3 regions of the Peribacillus sp. NJ11 genome follow, and region 1 is predicted to be linked to each of the others. Evidence: riboswitches for the same ligand, from Rfam matches in the RefSeq annotation. Region 1 holds a riboswitch; each other region holds the start of a gene.

Region 1 (11,027 bases):
TCTGCCAGCGAAGCATTGCTTCTTCCGCCCAAGAATGGTCATCATCCTCGAAACTGGTTCTGATGTATGTATCCAGTCTTGCCAATCCACTCTTGGGCATGATGAGCGGTGAAAGCGTAAAGGAATAATCCGGAATTTTTGGGGTGACCTTAACCGGTAAAACCCGATGGTGAAAGCTTTCCATGATCTCGCCTGAGATTAAATTCAATCCGATGGACATAAATGTATCTTTTTTACGATCGCATTGATAGGATATTTTCACATTAAGGGTTAGCCAAGGAAACAATGGATTATTCCCGCCTTTTGATGGAGGAGTATCCTCAAAAAGTCTAGTATACCCTGCCAGATTTTTTGTTGATTGAATAATTTGATGAAGGCGAGGGGAGCCAAAATGAATCATTTCTCCCTTTAAATCGGGTGGAGCATGTTCTGGGTCGGTAATGAAAGTCATCTGGGCTGGGTTCGGAATGCCACCGGTTTTTTCTAGATAGTGCCAATAAAAGGGTCTGTTCATTAATTCTTTATCCATTTCAATTGTCAGTTGAACGGTAAGGTGGGTGGGTGTATTATCCAGTATTTCACAATCATTGGCTTTAAAGTAAGTTAATAAAAAATCATGAATTTCCCGTTGCTGCATGAACCTCACCTTCCTTCATGGATTGAGCGAATTGAATTAACGATGAGAAATTATCCATCTTGATTTTCATTTCGCCCTCTGTTTTGGACTCGCCGACTACATCAATTAAGTATTCTTCAATGTTGTTAATTTCCAGTTTGGTTAGAATATCATCCAGTTCACCAATTACTTTTTCAAATAAATTAATTTTTTCGTATAGTAACTTCAGAATATGTTCTTCAACTGTATTTTTCGTGGCAAAGTTATAAATCATGACATCTTCTTCCTGACCAAGCCGGTGAATCCGCCCAATTCTTTGCTCGAGTCTCATGGGGTTCCATGGTAGGTCAAAATTAATCAAGTGATGGCAAAACTGAAGGTTTATCCCTTCCCCGCCCGCTTCGGTTGCGATTAATACCTGTATTTTCTTTTGGAATAATTCGCGCATCCAGTCTTTCTTTCCACGCTTAAATCCGCCTCGGAAAGGGACTGAAGAAATCCCATTCTGTTGCAGGTACCATTGCAGATAAAGCTGGGTCGCTCGGTATTCGGTAAAGATAATCACTTTGTCATCAATTTTCTTGATCAGTTCCAAAGCTTTTTCAGCTTTGGAGTTCTGAACCGTTTCGTTCACTTTAGAAAATAAATCATCAAGCTTTGCCAAAAAGTCAGGGGAAGGCTGGTCGTATTTTGCTTTCATATTTTTTAAAGTATAAAAGACTGCCTCCCTGCTGCTGCAGGCTTCCCTTTGGAGAGTGAGAGCTGAAAAAGCGCTTCCTTTTGTTCCATCCGAAATAGGCTTGAATTTGGAAACGGCATCGTACAATGCCTGCTCGGTTGGAGAAAATTCAATTGTGATGGTTTCCACATGCCTTTTTGTCCATTCAATACCAGTATCGGCCCGCCGGTTTCGTATCATAACAGTGTTGACCAGTTCCTTTAGGTGTTCATCTTCAATTATGTTCCGGCCTTTCCCTTTATATTTTTCCGAAAAGAGTGAGGCATTTCCCAAGTGGCCTGGTTTCAATAACGAAACGAGGTGGAAAATTTCCTCGACTTTATTTTGAATGGGAGTAGCTGTCAGGAGTAAACAAAATTTCTTTTTCAGATTTTGGACGAATTCATAGTTCTTCGTCTTATTATTTTTAAGTTTATGAGCTTCGTCAATAATGATGAAGTCATATTCCTGATTGAAAATGATATCACGATGTGGATCGCGTTTCGCTGTATCAATGGATGAAATGACCACATCACAGGAGTCCCAAACATAACTTTTTCTCTGAACGACTGCCGGAATATGAAACTTGGTATTCAATTCAAAAGCCCATTGTGTGACAAGTGAGGCCGGTACAAGGATCAATACTTTTTTTACAAGGCCTCTAATCATATATTCTTTTAGGATCAAGCCGGCTTCAATTGTTTTTCCGAGCCCTACCTCATCAGCTAAAATGGCCTTTCCATTCATCTTTTCCACCACTTGCTTTGCTGCTTCCAATTGGTGGGGAAGCGGGGTTAACTGCGGAAGGTGCTTGGGCGCCTGTAATCCCTCAAAATCAGGGATGATGAGATTTTCCTCCATTTGAACCGCCAACTTATAAAGCTCCCAATTTCCCCATGGACCGTCATTTTCCATCTTTTGCAGAAACTCGTCATTCCATTCAGAATTGAAGGATATATTGATTTTCATAGAAATAACTCCCTCTTAAATCATAATTTCCTTAATAAAAGGTCAAAACCCGAACATTTCATATGTGAAGTAAGAAAAATATTTCTCTTCAAAAGATATTGCAGAGATAAGTTTCTTAGGGTAGGATATAAGTATATTTAGAAAATTCCAATTTCCAAACGCTGTAAAGAATCTTTGTATTTCAGTTTTGCAGTTCGCGTTTTCTTAGTATGCGCTACAGGCTCCTATTTTATCCAAGATACTGAAGGAGATCATTCAAATGGTTCCTGAAGTTTTAGGAGAGTTGGCAGAGAATGCATTCCATGATGCTCAAAGGTTTTACTAATGCTTGGGGCTTGTTCGCTTACTTTCATTGGTAGACCATTTATATGCGGGTGAAGATAAGGGGAGAGACTACGGATGTAGCGCCGAAGGAGCAAACTTAGCAGTGAATCTCTCAGGCAAAAGAACTCTTATTGGACGCAACTCTGGAGAGCGCCGCCCATTTTGGGACGGCCACCAAAGGGGAAAACCTATTATATAGGTAAACTTTCAGGTTTCAGGACAGAGAAAAAGCTCAAACGGGCTTTCTCTGTCCTTTTTTGTGCTTTTTTCACATCATGAATCAGGATATCTGATGCGTAATGACAAGAAGCTTTGATAATGAAGCCATTTAAATTAAAAAATCTGAGGGGGGTCATTTTTTGACCAATTTAAAAAGAACACCACTATTTGAAGTTTATCGTGAATGCGGCGGTAAAACGATCGATTTTGGCGGCTGGGAACTTCCTGTCCAATTTTCGGGTATAAAGGACGAACATGAAGCCGTACGTACAAAAGCGGGGTTATTCGATGTTTCCCATATGGGGGAAGTTGATGTTAAGGGGCTTGGGAGCCTTTCCTTTTTACAGAAGATGCTGACTAATGATATATCAAAGCTGCAACAGGGCGGTGCCCAATATACGGCTATGTGCTATGAAAACGGCGGGACGGTTGATGATCTCATCGTTTATAAGCGGGCTGAAGACGACTATCTGCTCGTGGTCAATGCAGCGAATACAGATAAAGATTTCGATTGGCTGCAAGCTAATCTACCGGAAGATGTCCAAATCACAAATGTATCGAGTCACTATACACAGCTAGCACTTCAAGGGCCATCTGCAGAGAAGATATTACAAAAACTATCAGAAAATACTGCCTTAAGTGAAATTGGATTTTTCAAGTTCAAGGAAAATGTCATGATAAATGGTATCTCCACGATGGTATCCCGTACCGGATATACTGGTGAAGATGGTTTTGAGATATATAGCGACAGTGAAAACGGTCCTGCCCTTTGGAAGGCGATTCTGGATGCCGGAAAGGAAGAAGGGATTCAGCCGATTGGTTTAGGTGCTCGTGATACCCTGCGTTTTGAAGCGAAACTTCCGCTGTATGGGCAGGAACTTTCAGCGGACATCACCCCAATAGAGGCCGGGATCGGTTTTGCGGTAAAAGTGGATAAGGAAGCAGATTTTTTCGGGAAAGCCGTTCTTGCTGAACAAAAGGAGAAAGGGGCTCCCCGCAAGCTTGTGGGAATTGAAATGATTGACCGTGGCATTCCACGTCATGGGTATAAGGTCTACAGCGGGGACAAAGTCATTGGCGAGGTCACGACTGGTACCCAATCACCAACGTTGAAGAAGAACGTAGGGTTGGCACTTATCGATAAGGAATTTTCGGTGCTGGATGCGGAAGTCGAAGTGGAAATTCGATCCAAACGTTTGAAAGCCGTTATCATACAAACACCTTTTTATAAAAAACCACGTAAATAGAGGGGAATGGTCATTAGATGAAACATCGTTATTTACCCATGACAGAGCAAGATAAACAAGAAATGCTTGAAGTGATAGGTGTACCTACTGTTGAAGAACTTTTCAATGATATCCCTGAAAGTGTTCGTTTTCAAGGCGAATACGATATCAAGCCCGCTAAATCGGAACCTGCCTTAATAAAAGAATTATCAAGGCTTGCTGCCAAGAATGCGGATCTTAAAAATTATGCTTCCTTCCTTGGTGCGGGTGTCTATGACCATTATGCACCGGTCATCGTCGATCATGTTCTTTCCCGTTCTGAGTTTTATACGGCTTATACACCCTATCAGCCTGAAATTTCACAGGGCGAGCTTCAGGCCATCTTTGAATATCAAACGATGATTTGTGAATTGACGGGTATGGATGTGGCTAACTCCTCCATGTATGACGGCGGGACAGCGCTAGCTGAAGCAGCCATGCTTGCTTCAGGTCAGACACGACGCAAGAAGATTCTCATTTCAGGGACGGTTCATCCTGAATCAAGAGAAGTTGTTAAGACCTATGCGAAAGGACAACGCGTGGAAGTGATCGAAATTCCTTATAAAGACGGTGTGACGGATATGGCCGCCTTAAGGGAGTTGGTGAAAGATGATATTGCAGGAGTGATTGTGCAATATCCGAACTTTTTTGGCCGTATCGAGCCATTGAAAGAAATGGAAGAAATCATTCATGGCGTCAAGTCCATGTTTATCGTTTCCAGTAATCCGCTTGCACTGGGAGCCTTGACATCCCCTGGTGCCCTCGGTGCAGATATCGTAACGGGGGATGCTCAGCCATTCGGCATTCCAGCAGCATTCGGTGGACCTCATTGTGGATATTTTGCCGTTACGAATAAACTTGTACGGAAAGTTCCGGGCAGACTCGTCGGTCAAACAGTGGATGAAAATGGAAAAAGGGGTTTTGTGCTGACGCTTCAAGCTCGTGAGCAGCACATTCGCCGTGATAAGGCCACATCCAACATTTGTTCCAATCAAGCGTTGAACGCCTTGGCAGCTTCTGTTGCAATGACCGCTCTTGGGAAAAAGGGGGTCAAAGAAATGGCCGTGCAAAATATTCAAAAAGCGCATTATGCGAAAAAAGCTATTGAGGCAAAAGGGATAAAAGTAATGTTCGACGGTCCTTCGTTTAATGAATTTGTCATTAAACTGCCTGCTTCGTTTTCAGAAATCAATAAAAACCTATTTGAAAAAGGGATGATCGGCGGCTTTGATTTAGGAAAGGTTTATCCTGAGCTGGAAGACCATATGCTGGTCGCGGTAACGGAACTTAGAACAAAAGAAGAAATTGATGCACTTGCGCAGGAATTGGGGGATCAACATGAATAATCAAGATCAATCACTCATTTTTGAAATCAGTACATCCGGTCGAATCGGGTATAGTCTGCCAGAAATGGATGTTGCAACTACTCCGCTCGAAGAAATTCTTCCTGCCGACTACATCCGTGAAGAAGAGGCGGAGCTTCCTGAGGTGTCCGAATTGGATATCATGCGTCACTATACAGCACTTTCCAAACGGAATCATGGAGTGGATTCGGGTTTTTATCCGCTGGGTTCATGCACGATGAAATATAATCCGAAAATAAATGAAAATGTGGCACGCTTTAACGGTTTCGCCCATATCCATCCATATCAAGATCCGAGTACTGTTCAGGGAGCCTTGGGACTATTATTTGATTTGCAGGAACATCTAACGGAAATCACAGGGATGGATCAAGTGACATTACAGCCTGCAGCAGGTGCACACGGTGAATGGACAGGGTTGATGATGATTCGCGCTTTTCACGAAGCTAATGGCGATACAGAACGGACGAAAGTGATCGTACCCGATTCTGCACACGGTACGAATCCAGCTTCTGCCACTGTGGCCGGACTTGAAACGATAACAGTGAAATCCGATGAAAACGGGTTAGTCGACCTTGAGGATTTAAAGCGTGTTGTGGGACCGGATACGGCGGCTTTGATGCTGACGAACCCCAATACGTTGGGATTGTTTGAAGAGAACATATTGGAAATGGCACAACTTGTCCATGATGCCGGTGGGAAGCTTTATTATGATGGTGCCAATCTGAATGCAGTACTTTCAAAAGCACGCCCGGGTGACATGGGCTTTGATGTGGTTCACTTAAATCTCCATAAAACATTCACTGGCCCGCATGGCGGCGGCGGTCCGGGTTCTGGCCCTGTAGGAGTAAAGTCGGATTTGATTCCTTACTTGCCTAAACCGCTTGTGGTCAAACAAGATGAGCAATTCGTTCTTGATTATGATCGCCCGCAATCCATTGGCAGGGTAAAACCCTACTATGGGAATTTCGGGATAAACGTAAGGGCATATACGTACATTCGTTCAATGGGTCCTGATGGCCTTAAAGCCGTCACCGAGAATGCGGTCCTCAATGCAAATTATATGATGCGTAGGTTGGAACCATTTTTTGACCTACCATATAATCGTCATTGTAAGCACGAATTCGTATTAAGCGGACGTCGGCAAAAGAAATTGGGAGTCAGGACTCTCGACATAGCCAAAAGATTGCTGGATTTCGGGTATCATCCTCCAACCATTTACTTCCCGTTGAACGTGGAAGAAGGAATGATGATAGAACCGACCGAAACGGAGTCCAAGGAAACTCTGGATGCATTCATCGATGCAATGATCCAGATTGCCAAGGAAGCGGAGGAAACTCCGGAAATCGTTCAGGAAGCTCCGCATACGACCGTTATAAAGCGGCTTGATGAAACTCTTGCTGCAAGAAAACCGGTTCTGCGTTTTCAAGCCGACTGAAAGCTTACATGAAAAACCCCCTGCCGGACGGCGGGGGTTTTCATGTTTATGTATCTTGTAAAGAACTAATCAAAGTCAATGAGTTAACTTTCATTTTCATTGAGCCCGCATTGAACATGTAGACGTTTTAATTAAAAAGAGCCCATGCGGAGATGGGGTCTTATTTCTTTGCTTTGATTTTCCCGGTCCACATTTTGAAACCGCCTTTTAGGTGAAAAAGTTCCTTGTAGCCCTTTTTGTATAGCATGGCTGCAGCTCTTCCGCTGATGATTTCGCTTTGAGCGTACAAGTATACAGGCTTGTCCGGCCTAATTTCGACCAAGCGAGTTTTCATTTGCGTCATAGGGATGTTTCTTGCGCCTAAGATATGACCGTTATCAAAATCATTCGGTTCCCGAACATCGATCAGCTGCACTTTTCTGTAGTTAGCGATAAATTCGTCCTGTGTTAATGTTTTAACGATTTTACGCTGGCGGTACCAATTAAAAAGTGAATACGCAATAACCACTCCCAAGATGATGAGCAGTGTATATAATAATTCCAAACATTAAAACTCCCTTCTACCTTAACGAATACAGACAATACTTATTATATAATTGCTTTACTTAATAATCAAAAAGAATTTTCATCAAATTCTTTATCGACTTGATAGCACTTTCTTTTTTAGAGTGTTAAAGTCTGTTAAACTACTACATGTGAGTTTTTTGTGGGGTATAACGTAATTACTGAAAAACAGTCTATTGAAACGAGGGTTTAGGATGACTAAAGAAAAATGGGGTTTTATAGATTCTGGAAATTGTTCACCGGCTTTTAATATGGCGATGGACGAAGCGCTTTTAAATTGGCAAAGCAAAGGGGAAATTCCGCCAATCATACGCTTTTATGGTTGGGATCCAGCGACATTGTCGATTGGTTATTTTCAAAAGGCAGAAGCGGAAATCGATATGGAAGAGGTCAAAAGGCAAGGCCTCGGTTTTGTTCGCAGACCAACAGGAGGACGAGCGGTGCTGCACGAGCATGAATTGACTTATAGCGTAATCGTTCCAGAAACCTATCCGGGAATGCCAACTACCGTTACTGAAGCATATCGCGTCATATCCGAAGGAATATTAATGGGGTTCAGGAATCTTGGATTGGATGCTTATTTTGCTGTGCCTCGAACCGAGCAGGAAAAAGCGGCTTTAAAAGTGCCCAAGTCTTCCGTCTGCTTTGATGCTCCAAGTTGGTATGAACTGGTTGTTGAGGGCAGGAAGGTCGCTGGCAGCGCACAAACCAGGCAAAAGGGCGTCATCCTTCAACACGGGGCCATTTTGCTTGAACTTGATGATGAAAAGCTCTTTAGCGTATTTAAATTCTCAAATGACAGGGTTAAAGAGAGAATGCAAAAAAACTTAAAAAACAAAGCTGTAGCCATGAATGACATTGCCGGAAGAAAGATTACCATCCCCGAAGCGAAAGTTGCTTTTGAAAAAGGTTTTGCCGAAGGACTATCGATCGATCTAGAACCATACGTCCTCACTGAACAACAATTGCTGGAAGTGAAGGCCATAGCAGAAAGCAAATATGAAAGCGATGAATGGAATTTCATGAGATAGAAGAAGCAGAATAATTAAAGTGGAAAATAAAAAAGTTTTTTCAGATTTGTTTACCAAATAAGCTATTCCTTGCGGGAATAAGTCCTAAAAGGGATGGGGAAAAAGCAAGGTCCAAATTAATTGAAATCTGATGAAAAATTATCGTAAATCGACATTTTCCTCCCTTTTGCTAACTATATTAATTGATTTATCGTTTGACAAAATTAAAAGTCATTCAAAACAAACACAATATATAGTAGTTGAAATATTTAATGCGACACTATATGTTGATTTTTGAGTTTCGCTATGATAAATTTAGGGTACTTGTTAAGCGAAACGGACATGTAAGGCTACATATAGATTTTTGCGGCGGCAAGAACGGATCTTGAAACATATAAAGGAGAGGGAATTATGTCGGTTGTAATAAAAGAAGCTTTAAAGGTTGATCTAGAAAGGTTGAATAAGGATATTTCTTTATTTCCCCAGGTTCACCCTGTAACGGCTGATATGAAAATGGCGCATAAGGGAGTGTCCCGTCTAGTCATGCTTGACCGCTATTCTTTTAAGGATACTGAAAAAATCACACTCTCGGCAGGCGATTTCGTAGTGTTGACGATCAAGGAAGATCCGAAATTCCCAGCACGGGGTCTCGGTCACATCGTTGAAATAGATTGGGAAACCAAAAAAGCCAAGGTATTGGTGGATGAAGAATTCCGCGGCGTATTGGATAGTCCGGAAGAAGTGGAGACCGGGATTGTAAACCGTCCGCTGGATATTATCGAAAAACCGCTTGAAATATACTATGAACAAATTGCGAAACGTAATGCAACAGGCTTGGCTTCAGTGGAAACCACTGAAGAAAAAAGAACGGAATGGTTCAATAAATTCTATGAAGAATTAAAGAACCTTAATTTTGTCCCGGCAGGTCGAGTATTATATGGTGCGGGTTCCAATACGGATGTTACTTATTTCAACTGCTATGTGATGCCATTCGTACCTGATTCACGTGAGGGAATTTCAGAACATAGGAAACAAGTGATGGAAATCATGAGCCGCGGCGGCGGAGTGGGTACGAACGGATCGACATTGCGTCCAAGGAACACTCTGGCAAAAGGGGTAAATGGAAAATCCTCGGGTTCAGTGTCATGGCTTGATGATATTGCGAAATTGACGCATCTAGTTGAACAGGGCGGTAGCAGACGCGGTGCGCAAATGATCATGCTCGCTGATTGGCATCCTGATATTGCAGAGTTCATCATTTCTAAAATGCAAAATCCAAGGATCCTTCGTTATTTAGTGGAAAACACTAAAGATGAGGCCATCAAGAAATATGCGACAGATAAATTGAAATTCACGCCGCACACCGAACAGGAAACGGCTATGTATCAAGGAATCATCAATTATAAAGAGATTCCTGGTCTAGGTGGATTTAGCGAGAAAATCATTAGGGATGCAGAGGAAAAGATCCATACAGGCGGTACGTATAGTGTCCATAATTCCGATTTTCTAACTGGCGCCAACATTTCGATTTGCTTGACTAAGGAATTTATGGAAGCGGCAGAAAAAGATGAGGAATACGAATTGCGTTTTCCTGATGTTGAAAGCTATAATGCCGAAGAAATGGCTATTTATAATGCCGAATGGCATAATGTCGGTGATGTTCGCGAATGGGAGAGAATGGGTCACAAAGTTCGTGTTTATCGTAAAATCCGAGCTAAAGAGCTTTGGAACTTAATAAACATTTGTGCAACATATTCTGCTGAACCAGGTATTTTCTTTATCGATAATGCTAATGAAATGACGAATGCCAAAGCATACGGTCAACAGGTCGTAGCTACGAACCCATGTGGCGAACAGCCATTGGCCCCATATTCAGTATGTAACCTTGCTGCTGTCAATTTGGCTGAAATGGCCGATAAAGATAAAAAAACCGTTAATTTCGAGAAACTTAGGCAGACCGTCGAAGTCGGTGTACGTATGCAGGACAATGTCATTGACGCAACTCCTTATTTCTTGGATGAAAACAAAAAACAGGCACTGGGCGAGCGACGGGTTGGCCTTGGTGTAATGGGTCTGCATGACCTGTTAATCTACTGTGAAACGGAATACGGATCTGAAGAAGGAAACATCCTGGTCGACAAGGTGTTTGAAACGATTGCGACTACAGCCTACAGGGCATCCGTGGAACTTGCTAAAGAAAAAGGCAGTTTCCCATTCCTGATCGGATCAAATGATAAAGAAACCGATGAGCTTAGAACGCGTTTCACACAAACCGGATTTATGGAAAAAATGCCGGAAGACATCAGGGAAAGTGTTGCTGCACATGGCATCCGTAACTCTCATTTATTGACAGTGGCTCCTACAGGAAGCACAGGAACGATGGTTGGGGTATCTACAGGTCTTGAACCATACTTCTCCTTCACGTATTTCCGCAGTGGCCGACTTGGCAAATTCATTGAAGTTAAGGCTGATATTGTTCAGGAATACTTGGACCGTCATCCAGAAGCTAATCCAGAGGAGCTTCCAAAATGGTTCATCTCCGC
Region 2 (11,027 bases), 950 kb from region 1:
ATGGAGCGGCAACTATCTGGACAAACACCGCAAATTGAATCAAAGGGTTTCTTGCCCCTTAATTCCCCGCTACCTCTCTCTGATTCGCCTGTTCCACCTTCGTTTGGCGAATCTTATAAATCGTAATCAGCATAATGAACCAAACAGGAGTAACGAATAAGGCAACACGAGTGTCGCTCGCAAGTGCAAGAACAACAAGGACGAACGCTAGGAAAGCAAGGATCAAGTAATTGGAAATTGGATAAAATGGTAATTTAAATTTGTTCTTTTTCACTAGATCAGGTCTTGTTTTACGGTATTTCAAATGACTGATGACTGTAATTCCCCAAATAAAGATGAAACATACTGTAGAAATACTTGTAATCAAGGTAAATACTCCTTCAGGCATTAAATAGTTCAAAACAACGGAAATTAAAATGACGACAGTTGAAAAGAACAATGCATTGGAAGGTACTTTACGGTCATTAAGTTTTGCAAACGGTACAGGTGCATTTTTATCTTTGGCAAGTGAGTATACCATCCGGCTTGTACTGAAGATTGCGCTGTTACATGCCGAAGCAGCCGATGTTAGGACGACAAAATTAACGATACCAGCAGCTCCAGCAATACCTACAGCCACAAATACTTGGACGAATGGGCTTTCCGTTGGGATGATTGCGTTCCACGGATAAACACTCATAATGACAATAAGTGCGCCAATATAGAAAATTATAATCCGAATAGGAATATTATTTATGGCTTTGGGGATAACTTTTTCTGGATTTTCTGTTTCACCTGCTGTAAGTCCTACAAGTTCAATGCCCACAAACGCAAACACTACCATCTGGAATGAGAGGACAAAACCATTTATTCCATTTGGGAACATACCTTCGTGACTCCATAGATTCGTGAAACTTGCTGCGCCTGAATCAGTGGAAAAGCCTTTAATAATCATGAAAATACCGATAACAATTAATGCTAGAATAGCGATGACCTTTATTAATGCGAACCAGAATTCCATTTCGCCAAAAAGTTTAACGGTTGCAAGATTCATAAATAGCAGAATGACTAGGGCAATCAATCCTGGCATCCACTGAGGTACGGAGGGAAACCAATACTGAGTATAAAGACCAACTGCCGTTAAGTCGGCCATTGCGATTGAGATCCAGCAAAACCAGTAGGTCCAGCCGGTTACAAATGCTGCCATATTACCTAAATAGTCTCTTACAAAGTCAACAAAGGAATGATAGTTCAAATTAGATAAGAGTAGTTCTCCAAGTGCGCGCATGATTAAAAAGCAAATGATGCCTGTAATCATGTAAGCAAATAGAATTGATGGCCCAGCTAAATTAATAGATTTTCCTGCTCCAAGAAATAATCCCGTTCCGATTGCCCCACCAATAGCTATGAGTTGTACGTGCCTGTTTTTTAACCCTCTATCCAACTTTTGTTCCTGCATACGATCTCCCACTTTCTACTTTTATAGGCTACTTGGAATTTTTTCCTTATAAAGGGTCAGCCCTTCAATGAGTGTGAATTATTAGCGTACTGGGAGACTGACCTATCATTGTAAGCGCTTTCCTAGGTGGGTACTAGATATAGTTTTTTGAAATAAAGCTACCTACCTTTTTTGAAAATATAGCATTAATTGTACAAATCAAAGGATAGATCATTTATCTTCAGATCTCAATGCACACTTCCTCTCTTTTTATCTTTCCAGGTACAAAAAAGGACAGAGGAAAGATAGGTATTTTCCTACTTTCCTCTGTCCTTTTACCTGAGAGTTTAACTCCTTCGGTGGCCTATGGCTCTCTTCAGAGACGCGTCCAATTGTAGTCCTTTTACCTGAGAGATTAGTCCCTGCTTTTAGGATTTGCTCCTTCGGTGCTAAACATTGTTTAGACTCTCCCACAATCATCATCCGCTGATATAAAGTTGTTTTAATAGTTGTATATTATCGGGTTTTAATGGATATTTCAACGATTATCTGAAAAAACTCTATTTTCTGAAATTTAAGCATGGACTAATTTGAACTTTATGAACAGTATATTTTAGAAGTTATTAGCTATGAAAAATCAAGCTTATTAGCAGCTTTTCTATGTCGCAAAGAATCCCAAACAAGCTTATGTATAAGCAAAAATTTCGGCATTTTTCCGAAACAAAATTTAAAGCCCGGAGAGGACATAATAACTATAGTTTTAACATAATTGATGTATGGAAAAAGAGAAAATTCGAGACTCGCGAAAATCCTTGCAGCAGTAGAGATTGTCTAGGAGCTTCCTCCCTAAGTTCAGCAGTATTTTCAGAAGCCTTCTCTTCTTTAGCAACTTCCTCTTTGTCCCCACCACCTGCTATATTAGCAATGATGACAATTGCTAGAACCCATCCCCACCACTTCTTTGGCTTCTTTAGCTTGATTTTCTTTTCCTTAACCATTTTAACCTTATACCCCCTTTACAGTTTTTCCGACGGACTGTTGTAAACAGAAATAGAATAACATAATTTGGATCAATAAGGTTTATATTTATCATCACGTATTCATTTTCACAACGCTTGACGTGTTAACGAAACCATCTCCCATTACATTTTACCTGTGTCAAACCGGAACTCTAAGTTGGTTATCCTCTTCTTTTAAAACATATTCATATAGTATGATCAAATATATATACCTTATTATTTGCGTATATTCCTATTATAGATAGTAAGATATTTCACTAACAAATATTAACATCAAAAAAGGGAGGTGAATACTCAACTTAGCAAGTAAATAAACCATTCGAAAGAAGTATTGCTATAAAATAGAAAAAGCCATTGGAGCTCATCGCAACAATGACTGTTTCATATAATCGCTTTTCTAATATAAAAAAATGAATTGCATTAATCGTTAAATAGGAATAAAGAATGTCTTAAACAAGTTTTTTTAGTAAATCATACAATTTAAATAAATATACTCGTTCTAATTCCTTTGGTTCAACAGCGGTGTAATAAGGCTTATAAAAGAGAAAGTGCCATGTACTTAAATAAATGCTCCGTATACTTGTAAACAATGCTTCATAAAACCATAAAGCTTTTGAAAAATAATTTTCCTCATTCGCGGTAATTTCTTGATATTCAATTCTGATAAAAAGAGAATGTCCATTCAGAGCAACATCTGATTTAAAGTAAGGTGAACTTGTTGCAATCACTTCATCTGTTTCAACATCTGCTGTAATCGTTTCTACGAGTGATCATGTTTGGTTAGTACGGTTTCCAATATAGCTAAAATTTCTGGTGAATTTATCAATGTTTCGGCATCTTCGATATGATAGCTTTGAAACGAATCAATTTGTTCTTACGAATGGTTTTCACGGTAAACATGAGGTGTAACTCCGTACATTTCTTTAAAAAGACTCGTAAAGGACTTTATATTCGCATAGTAAAAGAAAATGACACGAAAGAAAATTAAAGAAACAAGAAACATTTACTTTTTGCTCCTTCTAAATAAAAGTAGAAATTATACGGGCGCTTTATGTGCCCGTATAATCGCACAGTTTTCGTCAACTCTACAATAGGCCTTAGAGAACTAACCAATGGTTTGTCAACATTTTTCAATAAACATATTAAATATTTCATGCTATACTAAATCTTTTAAACTAGACTAAATTTTGGAAGGCCGTTTTGCTTTTTAACTGTGCATAATCCATGTAAGAGTATAGTAGCATAGCAATGGAAGCTACTTTAAGAGCGGTTAGTAAACTATCAAGCTTATCTTAATTTTTTTAAGGCACCGCTCCATGCAATCGTTTGATCTAACATTGCATTGACATTACCAAGGTGTAAATCAGCTGGTTTAAATGTCTTGTAGTTTTCAAAGTCTGTAAATAGTGAAAATGTTGGATTTACTCGAACGTCCGCAACAAGTAATTCACCTAAGATGCCACGCAAATGTTCAGCTGCACGAGCTCCGCCTGTTGAACCATAGCTCACGATGCCCGCCGCCTTGTTGTTCCATTCATCGCGTGCGGAATCAAGCGCATTTTTTAATGCTCCTGTAATACTGTGATTGTATTCCTGTACGATAAAAACAAATCCATCTAAGCTGGAAAGTTTTTCTGCCCAAGCTGTTAACCCTGGTTCTTTACCAGTGCCTTCACCCAAAAAAGGCAATTTAAAGTCTGCAATATCTACGATTTCATAATTTGCATCTCCGCGTTTATCTGCTATTTCTTTTACCCAATTTCCTACTTGTGGACTTACGCGTCCTTGACGTGTGCTTCCTAAGATAATTCCAATGTTTAATTTCCCCAATGGTTTTTCCTCCTCGTTAATGTTTGTTTAAAATAATGAAGTTATAATTTTAATTGATTTATATGTTTTCAATGACTTCCACTAATGTGTAGTACCCACCTTCTGCATCTTCAATGAGATGATTTATCTTGTTAAGGTGTTCAGTAAATTCACTTTTTTCTAACCAATTTTTATGATGATCAACACTTTCAAAGGTAGTTATCATAATAGCCTTATTTTTATCAACAGAACGATGCCAACGACTATTAATCCAACCAGGAACACCTTGAGATCCCCTCTTAAAATTGAGAAGTTCTTCAGACTGTATCGCAACTAATTCATCTAGTTTGCCAGGTTTAGCTGTAAATACATTAATCCATACTATTAATTTACTTGAATTCATATACATAATCTCCTGTCATTTAAATTTATTTTTCTCAATGCGTTATAAATCTGCTCTTTCTTTTTCATTATTGGGTGTCAGTACTAACTGTCATGATTATTTAGGAAAAACTAGGGAGTTAATGCCCTAGTGAATGTTTGCACACTTTCCATTATAAATGCCTCAAGGGACACGGTCGGATAGTTCTCATCGGCATCCAGGTTGTTCATAAAGGCACCAAAATTCATCATCATGAACGACCACGCTTGCAGCTCTGGGTCTGTGTGAATAAGTTTTCCTTTTTCATACATCGTGTTAAAATAGTTTGTCAAAATTTCCAGTAACTGCCGAGGATGCTTTTGTGTTCTTTCTCGAAATCCGGGTAAATTGCCTTCTTCCTTGATACTTATCATAATCATTTTCCGGTTACGATTCATGATTTCATGATATGTTCGACTTATCAGTAGTAAGTCTGAATGTAAATCCCAAACGATTTGCCTTTCATTAAAAAGTTTTGTCATTTCTTCGGCATAGTGATATCGGTCAAATGCCGTTTCTAAAAGATTTTGCTTACTTCCGAAGCGACGAAACAGTGTCTTTTCACTCAAACCTGCCGCACCAGCGATTTCCAGAGTAGTAACACCATTGTAGCCTTTCTCTGCTATTAGATCGATCGCAGCAAAAAGTAGCTTATCATCGTTACTTAGATTATGACTGTTACTCATACTCTCACCTCTACCCTTCAAACTGTCAGTGCTTACTGTCATTTTTATTTTATTCTATTCATCAGTTTTAAATTTGTCAACAAAAATTTCCATCATAAGGTAAGTTTGTCATTATACTGAGGAGATGCTTAAGAACCCGGATGAAGTAATTCATCTTGTTATGTACCCATTGGAGATAAATGAGGAAGTGATCCCTCTTTATATTTTCCCGTTCCTTTCCTTATCGTAGAAAAATCAGGGTTATTAATTAAAAAATGTTTGAACGTGCAATATCTTGGTTTTGCCGGAAGAATTCTTTTAAGAAGAAAAAAAGACGGAGCTTTTTTGCTCCGCCTGTTTGCTAGAATATTTTTTTCTCATTCAACTCAATGGCTAATTCTTTAAAGAACTGAAGCGATTCAGGATTTCCCATGGAGTCTGGATTCACGACTTTATCAAACTCGAAACCTAACAATACTTTACGTATCGGGACTTCCATTTTCTTTCCGTTCAAAGTTTTAGGTATTTGTTCAACGACATGGATTTGGTCAGGAATAAAGCGAGGGGACACATGTCCTCTGATTTGTTCCTTGATTTTTGCTGTCAATGCCGTATCCAGGCTATTACCGGGCTTAAGGACAACGAACAGGAGCAAGGAAGAACCGCGGCCAAGCACTTCCCTATCAATGACAAGGCTTTCCATAACCTCGTCGATCGCTTCGACGACCCGGTAGATATCGCTAGTTCCCATCCGTACACCAGAACGGTTGATGGTCGAGTCGGAACGACCATAAATGATACAACTGCCCTTGTCGTCGATTTTTATCCAATCACCATGTTTCCAAATGCCGGGATACGTATCGAAATAACTCTCGTAGTATCTTGTCCCGTCTTGATCATTCCAGAAATAAAGCGGCATGGACGGCATGGGTTTGGTAATGACCAATTCACCGACTTCATTAATCAATGTTCGGCCTTGTTCATCAAAGGCCTCTGCACGAACACCTAATGCCCTTCCTTGTATCTCCCCTATTCTTACAGGTAATGTAGGAACGCCACCTACAAATCCGGCACAAACATCGGTTCCGCCACTGGATGAACTAAGCCAGATATCCTTCTTGACATTCTCATACACCCATTTGTACCCGTCACCCGACAAAGGTGCTCCAGTGGAAAAAAGGGCCTTCAATTTCGATAAATCATATTTTTCCATTGGCTTGATTCCTAACTTCATGGAATTCGTAAGGAATGGTGCACTTGTTCCAAAGAAAGTCATGCCTGTATCTTCAGCCAATTGCCAAAGGGCATCCATATCCGGGAAAGAAGGACTGCCGTCATAAAGAACGATCGTCCCTTCATTAAGCAAACCACCCATTAGGAGATTCCACATCATCCACCCTGTCGTCGTAAACCAGAATACCGTATCCTCGGAAGTCATGCCTTGATGCATTCTTGTTGATTTAAAATGCTCCAATAATATTCCGCCATGTCCTTGTACAATCGGTTTTGGCATTCCTGTTGTACCTGATGAATAGAGAATCCAAAGCGGATGATCAAACGGAACACTTTCAAAAGATAATTCGGCTTTTTCTTTTACTAGATCATCCCATGGAATCGTATCTGCCAGATTCTCTTCCAAAACCTTCTTTTCTATGTAAGGAACCATTACAGTATGCTTGACAGTAACCAATTCCTGTTTAAGCTGTGAAACAACGGATGTTTTATCATATACTTTTCCATTGTACTGGTACCCATCAACCGCAAGTAATACAACCGGTTCAATCTGTTTGAAACGATCAATGACGCTTCTTGCCCCAAAGTCAGGTGAACAGCTGGACCAGATGGCACCTATACTTACTGTCGCCAAGAAAGCTATGACCGCTTCAGGGATATTTGGCATATAAGCTACAACACGATCACCGGATTTCACACCAAGTCCCCTTAACGAATGGGCAACAGAAGCTACTTTTTCTTTCAGCTCTTTCCAGCTTACCTCTTGCAGCCTGATATTTTCGGAACGAAAAAAGATCGCCGTTTTCTCTACTTGATCATTCAATAATGCATTTTCAGCATAATTAAGCCTTGCCCCTTCGAACCATTTCGCCCCTGGCATTGAATGCTCCGCTAAAACCCGGTCATATTTCCTGTCAGCTTTTACATCACAATAATCCCAAACCGAAGCCCAAAAATCCTCCAGTTCATCAACCGACCATTTCCATAATTCATGATAATCTTGAAATGATAAACCTTTCTTTTCGTTTAACCATTTCATATATTGAGTCAATACCGTTTGCTCGATTTGTTCGTTTGTAGGTTCCCAAATGACTTGTCCATCTGTAAGCGATTTCATTTAATCATCTCCCTTAGGTATCGAATTCATCATTAAATCATTTCATAATAATTGGTAGTTTACTTAAATTGTAATGTATGAGAATAAAACCGTCAATTTACACTAAATTCAAATTGGCTCGTATCTATGAAGGGGCAGGTTAATAGAGAAGCATGTACCTTTCCCTTGTACACTTGACACATGTATCGATCCATCCATGCTTTTTATAACGCTATATGAAACCATCATGCCTAATCCCGTTCCTTTATTTTTTGTTGTAAAGTAAGGTTCACCTAAACGGTATATTTGTTCCTGTGTCATTCCAATTCCTTGATCTTGAATCTTAATTTGGATGGTGGGGGCAGCATGAATTAAATGTATGTATATTTCGCCATCATCTTGCATCGATTCTATGCCATTCTTTAAGATATTGAACAAGCACTGTTGGAATTTCTTCCTTTCCCCCATGATATAATAAGCTTCATCTTCGAATAGGGATAATTTCAATTCGATTCCATTATCGTTTGCCAAGGGATTTATACTGTTCACGACATGCTGAATTTCCTCGGATACCCTTAATCGCTCTTTATTTTCAGGGCTTATGGTAGCAAACGTCAAATAATCATTTATGACATCCGTAGCCCGATCTAATTCCTTCAACGCAATATTTGCATACTTAACCTTTGTATTGGGAGAAACGTCTTCGCTTAACATTTGAATATATCCCCTAGTAACTGTAAGGGGATTTCTGACTTCATGAGAGATGCTTGCAGCCAGATGACTAACGATTTGCAATTTTTCCGCTTTCACTAATTTTTCGAGAACCTGAAAATTAGTGAGAATGACCTCCCATAGTAATATTACAACAACAATTCCTATGACTTGGATCGTGAAGTATTGTTTCCATATACTTATGCCTATAGTAAGTTCAAATACTTCTGTTGAAATAAACTGTGTGAGACTGTGAACAATAAAGATTAATGAAATACCGATGAAGATTTTTTTACTGACTGACATTTTTAGATAGTATTTCGATATAAAAAACAGGGAAACACCAATTAGCGGAAAAGTGATGCATGATATATAAAATCCATTTTCCCCCCCTGTTAAATAGCGAATAAGTAGAGTGATGACAATTAATATGATTCCTAACCGGTACCCTCCATATAAACCGCCTAATAGAAATGGAATCCATCGAAGATCCCAAACAAAATCCTTTTCTGTGACAACGGGGAAAAGCATGCATAGAACAAGTGAGAGAATAGGGAAAATGGATAAGAACGATCCTTTTAATGCATCTAAACGGTATACGTACTTTACTAGATAGCTCATTTGCAATAAAAAAATCGGAAAAAGGATAATTAAAAAGTTAATCAGTAAATCTTTTGTCATAAGATTCATTTTTACACCGAACTTTCGATATTTTTCGAAGATTTAGACAGGTATATAAATCATAACAAGATAGAGAATGATTAGCTAGTAAAATTATATTGTTGGAATTAAAATGAGGCAGCTGAAGCATAGAGGTACCAACAATTAAAACGGAAGAATAGGGGGTAGAGAATAAACAGGAAAAAGCACTGAAACGACGATGTCATTTCAGTGCCATCAGATAATTTCCGAATACTCACTTAATAAAGAGCTGATTTTGCTAGCATGGTGATTGTCGCATCATCCATCGGAGGATTATGAAGTCCTGCGCGTACATCCCTATAATAGCGTTGCAGGGGATTTGTCCGTTGTAAACTTTTGGCTCCGACGACTCTCATCGCTTTATCGACAATCGAAATCGATTTATTGACGACCGATAACTTAACAGCACCCAATTGTTTCGATAGTTCATCATGATCTTCAGGGTGCTGCTCCCATTTTTCTGCGACAGAGTAGAGAAAATGGTGTGCCTCGCTCAATTCCAATTCCATCTCCCCAATTGTCCGTTGAACATTCGGAAGGTCCCTGATTGGTCCTGGTAAGCTATTGGGAGAATAGGTTTTCGCAAATTCAACTGCATAATTTCTGGCAGCCACTGCAATTCCCAAATAGCAAGCCGGTATATGTAAGAGCCATGCTTCAGGTTTCCTGTTTCCACCAGGTTTACTTTTCATGAGTAAATGCTTTTTAGGCAGGCTGACGTCATTTAACACCAAATCATGACTTCCTGTTCCCTGCATGGAAATCATATCCCAAGTTTCTTCTATACTTACACCGATTACATCACGATGGACTAAAAATGTGCCTAAACACTCATCCTCGGGTACCCATGCCGTTACAAGAAAAATATCAAGGACGGGTGAGAGTGTAGTAAAAGTCTTTCTTCCATTCAAATTCCATTGTTCACCCTTTTTGATAGCGATCGTTTCCGGACGGCCGCCACGCGTCGGGCTTCCTGTTCCAGCCTCAGATGCTGCCGTGTTGATGAGGGCGCCTTTCGACACTTCAGAAAACAATTCATTCATGGCCCCTTTTTCCCAGGGTCTTTTCTCGGTTAAGGATAGGACCGTTCCGACATGCCAGCCTATTCCTAAAGCTGTTGGACCACAATACTGAGCTATTTTTTCTTGGCATAGGAGAAAATCATATAAGGAACCGCCATTTCCCCCATCTTCTTTGGCTAAGGTCAATTTAGGATATCCGAATTCCTTTAACTCCTGAATGTTTTCAAAAGGAAAACCCTTTGTATCATCAAGAACTTCAGATCGAGCGGAAAAGGACTGAATCGCTTCCTCTAATTTTTGTATATATTCTTTTTGCTCCTGTGACTGAAAAAACGACATGAAGATCATTCCTCCTATAGTAAACAAATTCATGAACCATCCAGCAGCAGAAACAGCAACTGCGAACACCACTTTATCTTATCATCTTAGTTTAGTTTATGGTTTGAATCTGCCATTTAAGAGTCAATGTCTTCATTTTTATATTCTTTGTTAGCATTCTTATAAGCTTTCTTCGCCTGATCAATATCTTTGTTTTCGATAAAGTAAGCTATCGCGGCTTGCCCGATTCCATACGTGACAGCACCCGCTACCGCACCGGAAACGGCTAGACCAGCCCCTGGTATGAAACGAACTGCAGCCCTGACACCCTCCCTGACAAGGAGACCGATTCCAACATTGATGCCTAATGCTGTTATGAATTCACCTGCCGTTTTTGTATTGATGTCCTTATCCGCGATAAAACCAATCACTACAATCATCAACCCTTGAATGCCGGTCAAAATGGGAAAATCGGCAAAAGGTATTGGCTCTGCACCGATTAAACCGGCAATTGCCGTAAATGTTCCCACGATCGTCCTCGCGAATTTCTTCTTAACGATTTGGCTTTGCATGGCTTTGGCCGTCTTCAGCTTCGCTTCACTGGGTAAGGCCTC
Region 3 (11,027 bases), 1.8 Mb from region 1:
TTATTTCTCCAACTCATCAGCTTTTATCTTCATAAGTATTAACAACAGTCCGCAAACAGGATCAAGTAAATGCAAGTCTATAAAAGAGAAATGTGAACAACTTTTATTCAAACATATCACCCTTTTACCTCTCTTTTTAGCTCGACGTTAACAAAGCTCCCGGTTAGCTAAATAACTTTTCATGCAAAAAACTCTCTTGATACAAGAGAGTTTTACATAGATTTTATTAAACAGATAGAATTATCAATGTGGCTATAAATAATAATTGTTTTGGGCGGAGTTTTCTGGAAGGTAAATTTTACTGGAATCATAAAATTATGACAGGGATTCCTTCTTTATAGCTTTAGGTTTAGGATGGCAGATATTTTAGGATATTGGCTCTGATCATGCCTTTACTGTTAATAATGCAATAGATTAAAAATAATAAGTATTTTATCAATGATTGAAGGTGTTTCGTTCCGTCCCCTTGTTTCCCAAAGAAAATAGTTCTTGTGACTCCATTCATGGCTTCTCCTTTGTTTAAGCCTTTTTGAATCTTTTTTCTTAAAAGTTCACTAGTAAGGTAATTAAGAATAAAAATAGTCTTTTCGATTCAACCCATTTCACGTAAAGCTGCAGCCAAACTGTTTTGCCTAGAGTTAGAGTCTATTTCCCCCTTAATAAGTGATGCTGAGATAGTACCTTCTTTTATAGAATGAGCTAATCGTAAAACACCTCATAATTTTCTTTAATAATTTTTATAGTTATTTGGCCACGTAAAATGGACCCTTAATTTGAATACCCGCTTGCTTTCTCTTATGAAAAAAGCTTTGAATCTGACAAATCTCTGATTCTTGGTACAGCTAAAGCCCAATAGGTGAGTTAATCCAAAAATTTGATCTGTATAGCCAGCAATATCGGTGAATAGCCGGTTTGAAATAAAATAAATAATCGTTAAGTAACCATTTTAAAAGAACACAGTTAGTATATTCATACATTCTAATTCAATTAAAAAAATCCCTGTTATTCAACGGGGACAATGAAATAAGAGAGATATTTATTTGGTATTTGACACAAAAACTGTGACGGAAAGAGTGTAGGGAAAGATTTCGCAGAATAATGGATCAGTTGAATTTAATTATTTGATATTTATACAACCATTCATCTAACTCTTGACTAGTTTTAATCGTATCGGAATGAGAAAGTCCTTTTAACATTCCGATGACAATCAAACGGCCTTTCAAATAATTAATCTTAGTTTCTATTTCTGATAGTAATTTTGTGTTCATTACTTCGCCCCTGTTAATTTGTATAATTGTTCTAATGATACTGACGATTAACATTATAAATGAGTAGATGCTGTCTACTTGAGCGGGTTAAGTCTACTTTATATGTCTTCTTCAACTACACTACTTTTTCAATACCCCTTTAATTTATCCACCCTTTTCTTTAAAAAAAACAAAAACAATCAATGTGATTATGCATATATCAAAAAGACTCTCTAATTCTATTCCCAAGCATTCAGCAACTGCTTTTGCTGCAATGTATGCATAAGTGGACCGCCTTGAATTCCTGGGAATACGGATTAATTAATCGCTTTGATAATTACTTCATCGTTCGTTAAAATGATGCCCCCCGCGGTCCTCTTAATGATTTATGAGTGGTACTTGTCACAACATCTGCATATGGGATTGGGGATGGGTGAAGACCAGCCGCCACCAGCCCTGCTATATGAGCCATATCCACCATAAGTTTTGCTCCAACTCGATCGGCTATTTCTCTAAATCGAGCAAAATTAATCGTTCTTGGGTAGGCACTTATCCCTTCAATAATCAATTTAGGTTTTTCTTTCTTTGCTATTGCTTCCAACTCATCTAATCAATCAATTGGGTATCTTCTCTAACTCCATAAGAAACAACTTCAAACCATTTTCCTGAAACACTGACTGGACTTCCATGAGTTAAGTGGCCGCCATGTGAAAGGTTCATTCCCATCACTTTATCACCAGGCTGAAGCAGTGAGAAAAAACCACTAAATTTGCTTGTGCACCTGAGTGAGGCTGAACATTTGCATATTTAGCTCCAAACAGCTTTGTTAAGCGCTCAATAGCTGCTTGTTCTACCACATCGACAAATTCACATCCGCCATAATAACGTTTTCCTGGATAACCCTCTGCATATTTATGCCCATAGCTTCTAATACTCTTGGCTGACGAAGTATTCTGATGAAATCAACTCTAGTGTTTGATGTTGCCGTTTCCGTTCGTTTTCAATTGCCTCAAAAATGGTTCGATCATATTTCTGCAAGCTCATTCTTATTTCCTTCTCTGTTTAGATAACTGCTGCCACTCCATAACATGTCCCCTGGTTTTGCACGCAAAACAGGACAGAAAAGGGTAATGGCAACATTCCCTTCTCTGTCCTTTTACCTGAGAGTTTAACTCTATACTGAAAAGAGTCTTCCCCTTTGGTGGCGTTTTAAAAACGCACTCTCCAGAGTTGCGTCCCATTGTGGTTCTTTTACCTGAGAGATTTGTTCCAAGGGTTTTTTTGGAACTTGCTCCTTGGTGGCTGTCTATATTGCACTCTCCCACAATCGTCATCCACTATATATATTTGAACACTCTATATGTTTACTATTGAAGATTATTTCTATAATTGTTTTTTATGGAATCTCCTCTTTATTTATACATATTCAGGAAACTAAGAAAAGAAAAACGGAGGAAAGTCATTTTATATCAGCAAACGCTTTCAAATTTAATAGACTAATGCTTCTTTATGAAGTTCTGCTCTTGATGATCGCTGATTATATCCTGGTTTTTCTCTTTTTCTTTCAAAACATAACTAAGCAAGTCTAATGAGAGACGCGCTGCTACTTGTCCAGTTATTCCAGCATGGTCGTAAGGAGTAGCTACTTCTACCATATCAAAACCGATTACTTCTCCTCTTTTTGCAATTCCATGGAGTAATTCATTGACTTCATCATAAAGCAGGCCTCCAGGAGAAGGTGTGCCTGTCGCAGGGGCGATCGATGGGTCGAGACCATCAATGTCCATGGTAATATAATATTTTTCACCTGCTGGAATAAGTTCCAGAACCTGTTCAAATCCCATCTTTCTCATTTGGCGGGGAGACAAGATGACACTTCCGTATTCTCTGGCAGCATCGACATCTTCTTTTTTACTGCTGCTGATTCCACGAATGCCCAATTGGAAAATCTTTTGAACATGATTCATTTCCGATAAGCGGCGGATGCAGCTTCCATGTCCAACCCGCATTCCTGAACGGTGATCTGCCCAGTCTAAATGTGCATCAATCTGGATCACATGAAATGGCCCGAGTTCACCCAAGCCCTTTCCTACTGGAATTGTAATGGAATGATCTCCACCTAATACAACCGGCATTGCACCTTTTGAAACTATTTTTCGAATGGCTCCTTCCGTATTATCATGGGATTGCATCATATCCCCATGTACCATGTCCACATCGCCGCAATCAACGACTTTCCATTTCGGGCCAAGATACATGATATCATTTTCAATATCATAGGCACCATCTAACCCGAAACTATATAATGTAGAGCCTTCACGAATTCCCCTTGGACCCATTCTTGCGCCTGACTTCCATTGTGTTCCCATATCATTTGGAACTCCAATGACAGCAACATCTGCGTCTAACTGGTCTAAATCAGGACATACGGGATATTTCCCGAAAGTACAGATTCCGGTAAAAGGTAAATTAAGATGTTGTTTTTTATTATTCGACATGAACTTTTCCTCCCACTTGTATTACGTTCTTCGAAAATAATATAGATGCAAGCTTCATGCCATCCTATAAAACTAGGTAAAACTGAATAGTGTTATCAATAATGACTACCAGGAACCAACATATTTTCTGATTACTCGAAACTCCTTAGTAAACGCCACAGAGAAAGGAGCACAGGGAATATAAATTCATATCAGTAAAATATTATTCTTGTCTTATTTAGGTTTTAAATAAGACAAATCTTGATGAACTGGCTTTTTACTCGTAAAATAAACACTTAGGAATCTGTTCCAGCCCATCTTCAGAAATAATATTTGAAATTAAAATATTTGCGAATTTCAAAAAAATGCTTCCTCTATTATTAGTCATACATTTTTTCGAGGTGTGCATACTCACTCTCTTTTACTCATTTATCTCTACTTCTCAATTTTTAATGATCAAACCACTTGGTTGGCTCCACTTCTAGATTAATGTTGATTTGTTTTACCTCACTGAACTCATCTAAACCAAAAGTTCCTAATCCACGGCCAATTCCGCTCTGCTTATAGCCTCCCCACGGCGCTTCATTGTAGGCTAGATTATAGGCATTAATCCATGTAATTCCGGCTCTTATTTTCTTAATCACTCTTAAAGCCTTAGCACCATCTTGTGAAAATACACCAGCTGCAAGGCCATATGGCGTATCATTGGCAAGCTGGATGGCTTCCGCTTCGTCCTTAAACTTTTGAACGGTAAGGACTGGCCCGAATATTTCTTCCTGAACAATTCTCATGTCAGGTTTGGTATCGACAAATATCGTCGGCTCAACAAAATAACCATTTTCCAGCCCATCGCTTGTGATACGCTTGCCGCCACAGGCTAATTTCGCCCCTTCTTCTATGCCAAGTTGAATATATTTAAGTACCTCATTCATATGTTCTTCACTAACAAGTGCGCCCATTTCTGTAGACGGTTTATCACCAGGACCGACTCGGATCTTTTTTGCTTTCTCTATCAGTCTATTGATAAACTCGTCGTGAATGCTCTCTTCAAGCAGCAAACGCGATCCTGCATTACAAACTTGACCGGCGTTTACAAAAATCCCATATAAAGCATAATCGACTGCTGTCTCAAAGTCTGCGTCGGCGAAAACGATGTTAGGTGACTTGCCGCCTAATTCGAGTGCAATGTTTTTAATATTTCCAGCTGCTGTTTTCATGATGCTTCTGCCCGTTGATGTGCTCCCAGTGAATGAAACCATATCGACTTTATCGCTTTCCGCTATTTCATTTCCTACGGTTCCTCCACCGCCCATCACTAGATTGGCAACACCATCTGGTATGCCAACTTCTTTGATAATCTCAAACAATTTGGTAGTGGTAACCGGAGTTACCCCTGCTGGTTTAAATACAATCGTATTTCCTGCTGCAAGGGCAGGGGCGATTTTCCAAGCTCCCGTCAGCAAAGGAAAATTCCACGGAGCTATCAGTCCGCATACCCCTACCGGCTCTCGAACAACCATGGCCTGTACTGGAGCGGAAACGGGATATGTTTGGCCATCCGGTTTTGTGACTAAACCGCCATAGTAGCGAAAACAATCTGCTGCGTCAGCAATGTCAAACTCTGACTCTTTAAGAGGTTTTCCGGTATTTGCTGTTTCAAGTTGGCTAAGCTCCGAGGCGTTTTCTTCAATCTTTTCCGCTATTTTAAATAAGTAGGCAGCCCGCTCAGAAGCCGGTAAGTCCGACCAAATCCCAGAATCAAATGCCAGTCGTGCTGCATCAATGGCCATCTTTGCATCTTCTGCATTTCCGCTGGGTGCCTCTGCAATGATCTTGCCGTTTGCGGGGTTTACAACATTACTCTTTTGTTTACTTAAAGAATCCATCCATTCACCGTTAATAAACATTTTCAACTTATGCAATTTGGAAAACCTCCAGTTCGTTATTCTTCCCTTTAGCAATCTCATATCCATAAATAGCTAATAATGATCTGTAACAGGTTTGGTCATACGCATGCTTTCTGTAAACCATGGTGGCCACCGAATTAAAACTCCTATCAAGCTGGCCACCAATTCAAAAAATTTTGTTCCACATTCATTTAGTATTGAGTCAATTTAGATCTTTGCTCTATAATTGAAGATTTTGAAATTAGCTCCTATATTTCCAGGAACCGTTTACATGATTATCAATCTTAAATTAATGTTGTGTTTTTCACTTCATATGTGTTTTTAAATAATTCCAAATAATCTTCGCGTGTCAATTCCCGTGAATTAGTCTGTGTACACAAATGAACCGCTGCCCCTTCAGCTAGGAAAGGGAAATCTTCAGGTCTGACATTACTCAGATCTCGAAAGTTAGGAATGCCAATTTTTCTTGCAAGCTCTTTTAACAATACAACACCTTCATGGGCCGTTTCTTCTATTGTTTTACCTCCTCTATATGCTCCAAGCTTTGTAGCAACAATGGCATGCTTCTCGGGGTTTGATGGAATATTAAACTCAAACACATGTGGAAGAAAAATGGAATTCGCAACTCCATGCGGAGTATCATAAAGTCCTCCAAGTGGTTCAGCCATAGCATGTACTGCACCAAGATCCGAGTTATCAAATGCTATACCTGCAATTAAACTGGCTACGAGCATATTTTTCCGTGCCTCTAAGTTATTGCCATTTTCCACAGCTAAAGGAAGATACTTAGCAATTAATTCAATTGCATAAAGGCTGAGAGCATCTGAAATTGGTTCGGCAACATTGCAAGTATAAGCTTCTATAGCATGTGTAAGTGCATCCATTCCTGTAGCAGCAGTTATAGATTTCGGAAGAGTTAGAGTTAATTCAGGATCCAAAATTGCCAATTTTGGAGCCAATTTAATATCAAGTATAGCCTCTTTTTGTTTTGTAACTGTATCTGTAATAACAGAGCCTGTTGTAACCTCACTACCAGTACCTGAAGTTGTGGGGATACATATGAGTGGAGTTATTTCTCGCTCTAGTAAATTTACACCGTAACGATTTTTAAGTTCTCCTCCATGTGTTAAAAGTGTACCGATTGCTTTTGCTGAATCCATTGAACTGCCGCCCCCAAGACCAATCAATAGATCTATTTTCTCGTCTTTAAATTGTTGATAGGCTCTTTGGCAGTCTACATCTTTCGGATTAGGAGTGATATTATCAAAGACAATATAATTGACCCCTTCTTGATCTAACGAATTTATAACCTTTTGTAAAATCCCAGTTTGCGCCAGTCCCTTATCAGTAATAAGAAGAGCCTTTTTTCCACCTAGCTCTTTTGCCCTTTTCCCAATATTTTTAACTTTTCCGTTCCCGAACTCTATAGATGTAGGTAGATTGAAATTAAAATCCCATAGCATAATTAATTTCCCCTTTCAATTTTTCAAATAGCGTAAATATCGGACAATGATTCACTCTCTTTTACTCGCTTATCTCTACTTATCAATTTTTAATGATCAAACCACTTGGTTGGCTCCACTTCTAGATTAATGTTGATTTGTTTTACCTCACTGAACTCTTCTAAACCAAAAGTTCCTAATCCACGGCCAATTCCGCTCTGCTTATAGCCTCCCCACGGGGCTTCATTGTAGGCAAGATTATAGGCATTAATCCATGTAATTCCGGCTCTTATTTTCTTAATCACTCTTAAAGCCTTCGCACCATCTTGTGTAAATACACCTGCTGCGAGGCCATATCGCGTATCATTGGCAATCTGGATGGCTTCCACTTCGTCCTTAAACTTTTGAACGGTAAGGACTGGCCCGAATATTTCTTCCTGAACAATTCTCATGTCAGGTTTGGTATCAACAAATATCGTCGGCTCAACAAAATAACCATTTTCCAGCCCATTGCTTGTAATACGCTTGCCGCCGCAGGCTAATTTTGCCCCTTCTTCTATGCCAAGTTGAATATATTTAAGTACCTTATTCATATGTTCTTCACTGACAAGGGCGCCCATTTCTGTAGACGGTTTATCACCAGGACCGACTCGGATCTTTTTCGCTTTCTCTATCAGTCTATCGATAAACTGATCGTGAATGCTCTCTTCAAGCAGCAAACGCGATCCTGCATTACAAATTTGACCGGCGTTTACAAAAATCCCATATAAAGCATAATCCACTGCTGTCTCAAAATCTGTATCGGCGAAAATGATATTAGGTGACTTGCCGCCAAGTTCGAGTGCAATGTTCTTAATATTTCCTGCAGCTGTTTTCATGATGCTTCTGCCCGTTGAGGTGCTGCCAGTGAATGAAACCATATCGACTTTATCACTTTCCGCTATCTCATTTCCTACGGTTCCCCCAACACCCATCACGAGATTGGCAACGCCATCTGGTATGCCAACCTCTTTAATAATCTCAAATAATTTAACAGTGGTATTCGGCGTTACCTCGGATGGTTTAAACACCAATGTATTTCCTGCTGCAAGGGCAGGGGCGATTTTCCAAGCTCCCGTAAGCAAAGGAAAATTCCACGGAGCTATCAGTCCGCATACCCCTACCGGCTCTCGAACAACCATCGCCTGTACTGGAGCGGAAACGGGATATGTTTGTCCATCCGGTTTTGTGACTAAACCGCCATAGTAGCGAAAACAATCCGCTGCGTCAGCAATGTCAAACTCTGACTCTTTAAGAGGTTTTCCGGTATTTGCTGTTTCAAGTTGGCTAAGCTCCGAGGCGTTTTCTTCAATCTTTTCCGCTATTTTAAATAAGTACGAAGCCCGCTCCGAAGCCGGTAAGTCCGACCAAATCCCAGAATCAAATGCTAGTCGTGCTGCATCAATGGCCATCTTGGCATCTTCTGCATTTCCGCTGGGTGCCTCTGCAATGATCTCACCGTTTGCGGGGTTTACAACATTACTCTTCTGTTTACTTAAAGAATCCATCCACTTACCGTTTATAAACATTTTCAACTTATGCAATTTGATAAAACCCCCAGTTCATTATTCTTACTTTAGAGATCTTACATTCAGAAATAGATAGCGCTTTCATATTTCTGTGTTTTCAATGTATTCACACCTCCTTAAGTTACTTATACTTACACCTTTTTAGCGGAATAACAGATTATATTTCCTCTACCTTTTGAGGGATTATCTCTTCTTCAAAATGAAACTCAGGAAGGGGATTGTGAAAAAATTTTGTCATATAAAGAAGATATGCTAAGCCACATACCACCCAGATGCCTCCAAGGATCAATGCCTCCATTTCTAGATGTGACCATAACCACATAGTAAATGCTGCGCCCATGAGCGGTAAAAATAAATAACTTATGCAGTCGTTAAAAGAACGTTTCTGACTTCTTATAAAATAATGGGCGATGACAGAAAGATTAACAGATGTAAAAGCAATGAGCCCTCCAAAATTGATAAACTTGATGACTTGCTCCAGAGTTAATACGACACCTAGTAAAGAAATTATCCCTATCACGATAATACCGTGTGACGGTGTTTTAAATTTGGGATGAATATAACCAAATTGTTTAGGCAATACAGAATCCCGGCCCATTGCATATAACACACGTGATGCGCTTGTAATTGAAGCAACTCCTGAAGAAAAGTTACCAATAATTACTGCAGTTATAAATAATGATTTGAATAGGTTTCCTCCAACTAGTATAGCGATTTCCATGGCTGCTGAATCAGTGTTTTCAAATGAAAAACCCGGATAGACCAATTGTGCTAAGTAGGAAGAGCCAATATACAAAACTCCTATAAACAGCAACATTATGATAATAGCTCTTGGGATAGTTTTTTCAGGATTGATTGTTTCCTCTGACAAGGTAGTAAGTGAGTCAAAACCAAGAAAACTAAAACAAAGAATTGAAGATCCTGCTAAGATTACTGAAAAGGGAACCTCTGAATTGAAGAATGGTTTACTCGAGAAAAGAGTGCCTGTCCCTACTCCATCTAATAAATTTTTGACGGTTAATATCCAGAAAAAACAAACGAAAATGATTTGAGCAATAACGAAAATTTTACTTGCGGATGCTGATGTCTTTACCCCTAGTATGCTCGGTACAACTATGATAGTAGTTAAAAGAATAATCCACACAAAATGCGGAATCCCTGGAAACACTGCACTTAAAAAGACAGTGGACATCAAACACGTCACCATAGGCGTTAACATATAATCAAGCAAAATTGTCCAACCAACAACAAACCCAACTTTAGGATTAATAGATTTTTGGGTAAATGTATAGGCTGAACCAGAGATAGGGTATGCCTTTGCCATCTTTCCATAGCTGAGCGCTGTAAAAAATATTGCTAGAAATGCAATACTATAAGCACCCGTAATTACACCATGTGAGGTTACGCTAGCTATTCCATAGGTATTAAAAAATACCATGGGGTTATTCCAAGCAATCCCTAAAAAAACAACCTGTGATAAAGTAAGTGTTCTAGCAAGTTTTTTCCGTTTCATAATCAGCTCCCCCACATTTTTAAAGAATACTCAGAAGATTTCAATAATTGTGTATTTTGATTATAAAGGTTGTTGTAACACAAAGGTCAACACCTGTATTATATTTTTTAAGGGGGCGATTTATCTGAAAGAAAAATTAACTATTGGTGAGATGGCTAAGTTACGAGGGATGACTACGGAGACCTTGCGCCATTATGATCGGATTAATTTATTCAAGCCGAAATATATCGATTCACATTCGGGATATCGCTACTATTCTATTTTCCAGTACGAGGTTTTAGGAACCATTAAAGAATTACGGCAACTTGGAATGAGTACGGACGAAATAAAGGATTATTTCAATGAACGTAATTTCCGTAAGTCTTTAGACATTCTTAAAGTTAAGCACGCAGAACTTGTTTCAAAGCTTAATGAATTAACCGACTTGGAAGAAAATATCCAGAAAAAGATTGTATATTTGGATCATATATCAAGAGAAAAAGAACTACAAACGGTCATGTTGCACAACATAGAACGCAGAAAATTAATTACATTGAATGAAAAAATCAATAATAATATAGAGCTCTGTTATGGAGTTATAAGGCTAGAAAATATGCTTGCAGAAAAGTCACCGATTCTGGCTAGTAACAGACTAGGAATTCTCATCCAGGAAGCAGATCTTAAATCTAAACGTTTTGAAGAACCATCAGTCATTTTTGTTGTGGCAAAAAGTAAAGAAAAAATACCAAAGCAATACCAAAAAATCATTCCTGCTGGGTTGTTTGCGTGTATCCGTTATAATGGAGAATTATTATGGAACCGAAGTGAAAGCTTGAGTAAAATAATTGATTATCTTGATGAAGGTGGTTATCAAATTATCGGCGATGCGCTGCA

What was found. Region 1 has a riboswitch for glycine ahead of gcvT (glycine cleavage system aminomethyltransferase GcvT). Riboswitches for the same ligand answer to the same signal wherever they lie in the genome.
Region 2: another riboswitch for glycine. It lies ahead of QUF86_RS19525 (amino acid permease); the one in region 1 lies ahead of gcvT (glycine cleavage system aminomethyltransferase GcvT).
Region 3: another riboswitch for glycine. It lies ahead of glyA (serine hydroxymethyltransferase); the one in region 1 lies ahead of gcvT (glycine cleavage system aminomethyltransferase GcvT).

What each region holds. Positions count from the first base shown of each region.
Region 1 is NZ_JAUCFO010000001.1:3,015,392-3,026,418, forward strand. Features, by position in the region: gene QUF86_RS14910 (YqhG family protein) at 1-637, opposite strand, end outside; gene QUF86_RS14915 (DEAD/DEAH box helicase) at 615-2,303, opposite strand; glycine riboswitch at 2,678-2,765, shown strand; glycine riboswitch at 2,769-2,852, shown strand; gene gcvT (glycine cleavage system aminomethyltransferase GcvT) at 2,987-4,093, shown strand; gene gcvPA (aminomethyl-transferring glycine dehydrogenase subunit GcvPA) at 4,111-5,457, shown strand; gene gcvPB (aminomethyl-transferring glycine dehydrogenase subunit GcvPB) at 5,450-6,910, shown strand; gene QUF86_RS14935 (rhodanese-like domain-containing protein) at 7,071-7,454, opposite strand; gene QUF86_RS14940 (lipoate--protein ligase family protein) at 7,669-8,505, shown strand; gene QUF86_RS14945 (vitamin B12-dependent ribonucleotide reductase) at 8,896-11,027, shown strand, end outside.
Region 2 is NZ_JAUCFO010000001.1:3,968,064-3,979,090, forward strand. Features, by position in the region: gene QUF86_RS19525 (amino acid permease) at 59-1,438, opposite strand; glycine riboswitch at 1,743-1,799, opposite strand; glycine riboswitch at 1,803-1,900, opposite strand; gene QUF86_RS19530 (hypothetical protein) at 2,170-2,415, opposite strand; gene QUF86_RS19535 (NADPH-dependent FMN reductase) at 3,724-4,266, opposite strand; gene QUF86_RS19540 (putative quinol monooxygenase) at 4,325-4,648, opposite strand; gene QUF86_RS19545 (TetR/AcrR family transcriptional regulator) at 4,759-5,352, opposite strand; gene QUF86_RS19550 (acetoacetate--CoA ligase) at 5,693-7,681, opposite strand; gene QUF86_RS19555 (sensor histidine kinase) at 7,790-9,061, opposite strand; gene QUF86_RS19560 (acyl-CoA dehydrogenase family protein) at 9,292-10,434, opposite strand; gene QUF86_RS19565 (GTPase) at 10,551-11,027, opposite strand, start outside.
Region 3 is NZ_JAUCFO010000001.1:4,768,284-4,779,310, forward strand. Features, by position in the region: partial or broken gene QUF86_RS23280 (Tn3 family transposase) at 461-904, opposite strand; gene QUF86_RS23285 (aspartyl-phosphate phosphatase Spo0E family protein) at 1,104-1,268, opposite strand; partial or broken gene glyA (serine hydroxymethyltransferase) at 1,503-2,291, opposite strand; glycine riboswitch at 2,387-2,480, opposite strand; glycine riboswitch at 2,481-2,581, opposite strand; gene speB (agmatinase) at 2,744-3,745, opposite strand; gene QUF86_RS23300 (aldehyde dehydrogenase family protein) at 4,174-5,646, opposite strand; gene QUF86_RS23305 (iron-containing alcohol dehydrogenase) at 5,916-7,094, opposite strand; gene QUF86_RS23310 (aldehyde dehydrogenase family protein) at 7,184-8,656, opposite strand; gene QUF86_RS23315 (APC family permease) at 8,799-10,154, opposite strand; gene QUF86_RS23320 (MerR family transcriptional regulator) at 10,204-11,027, shown strand, end outside.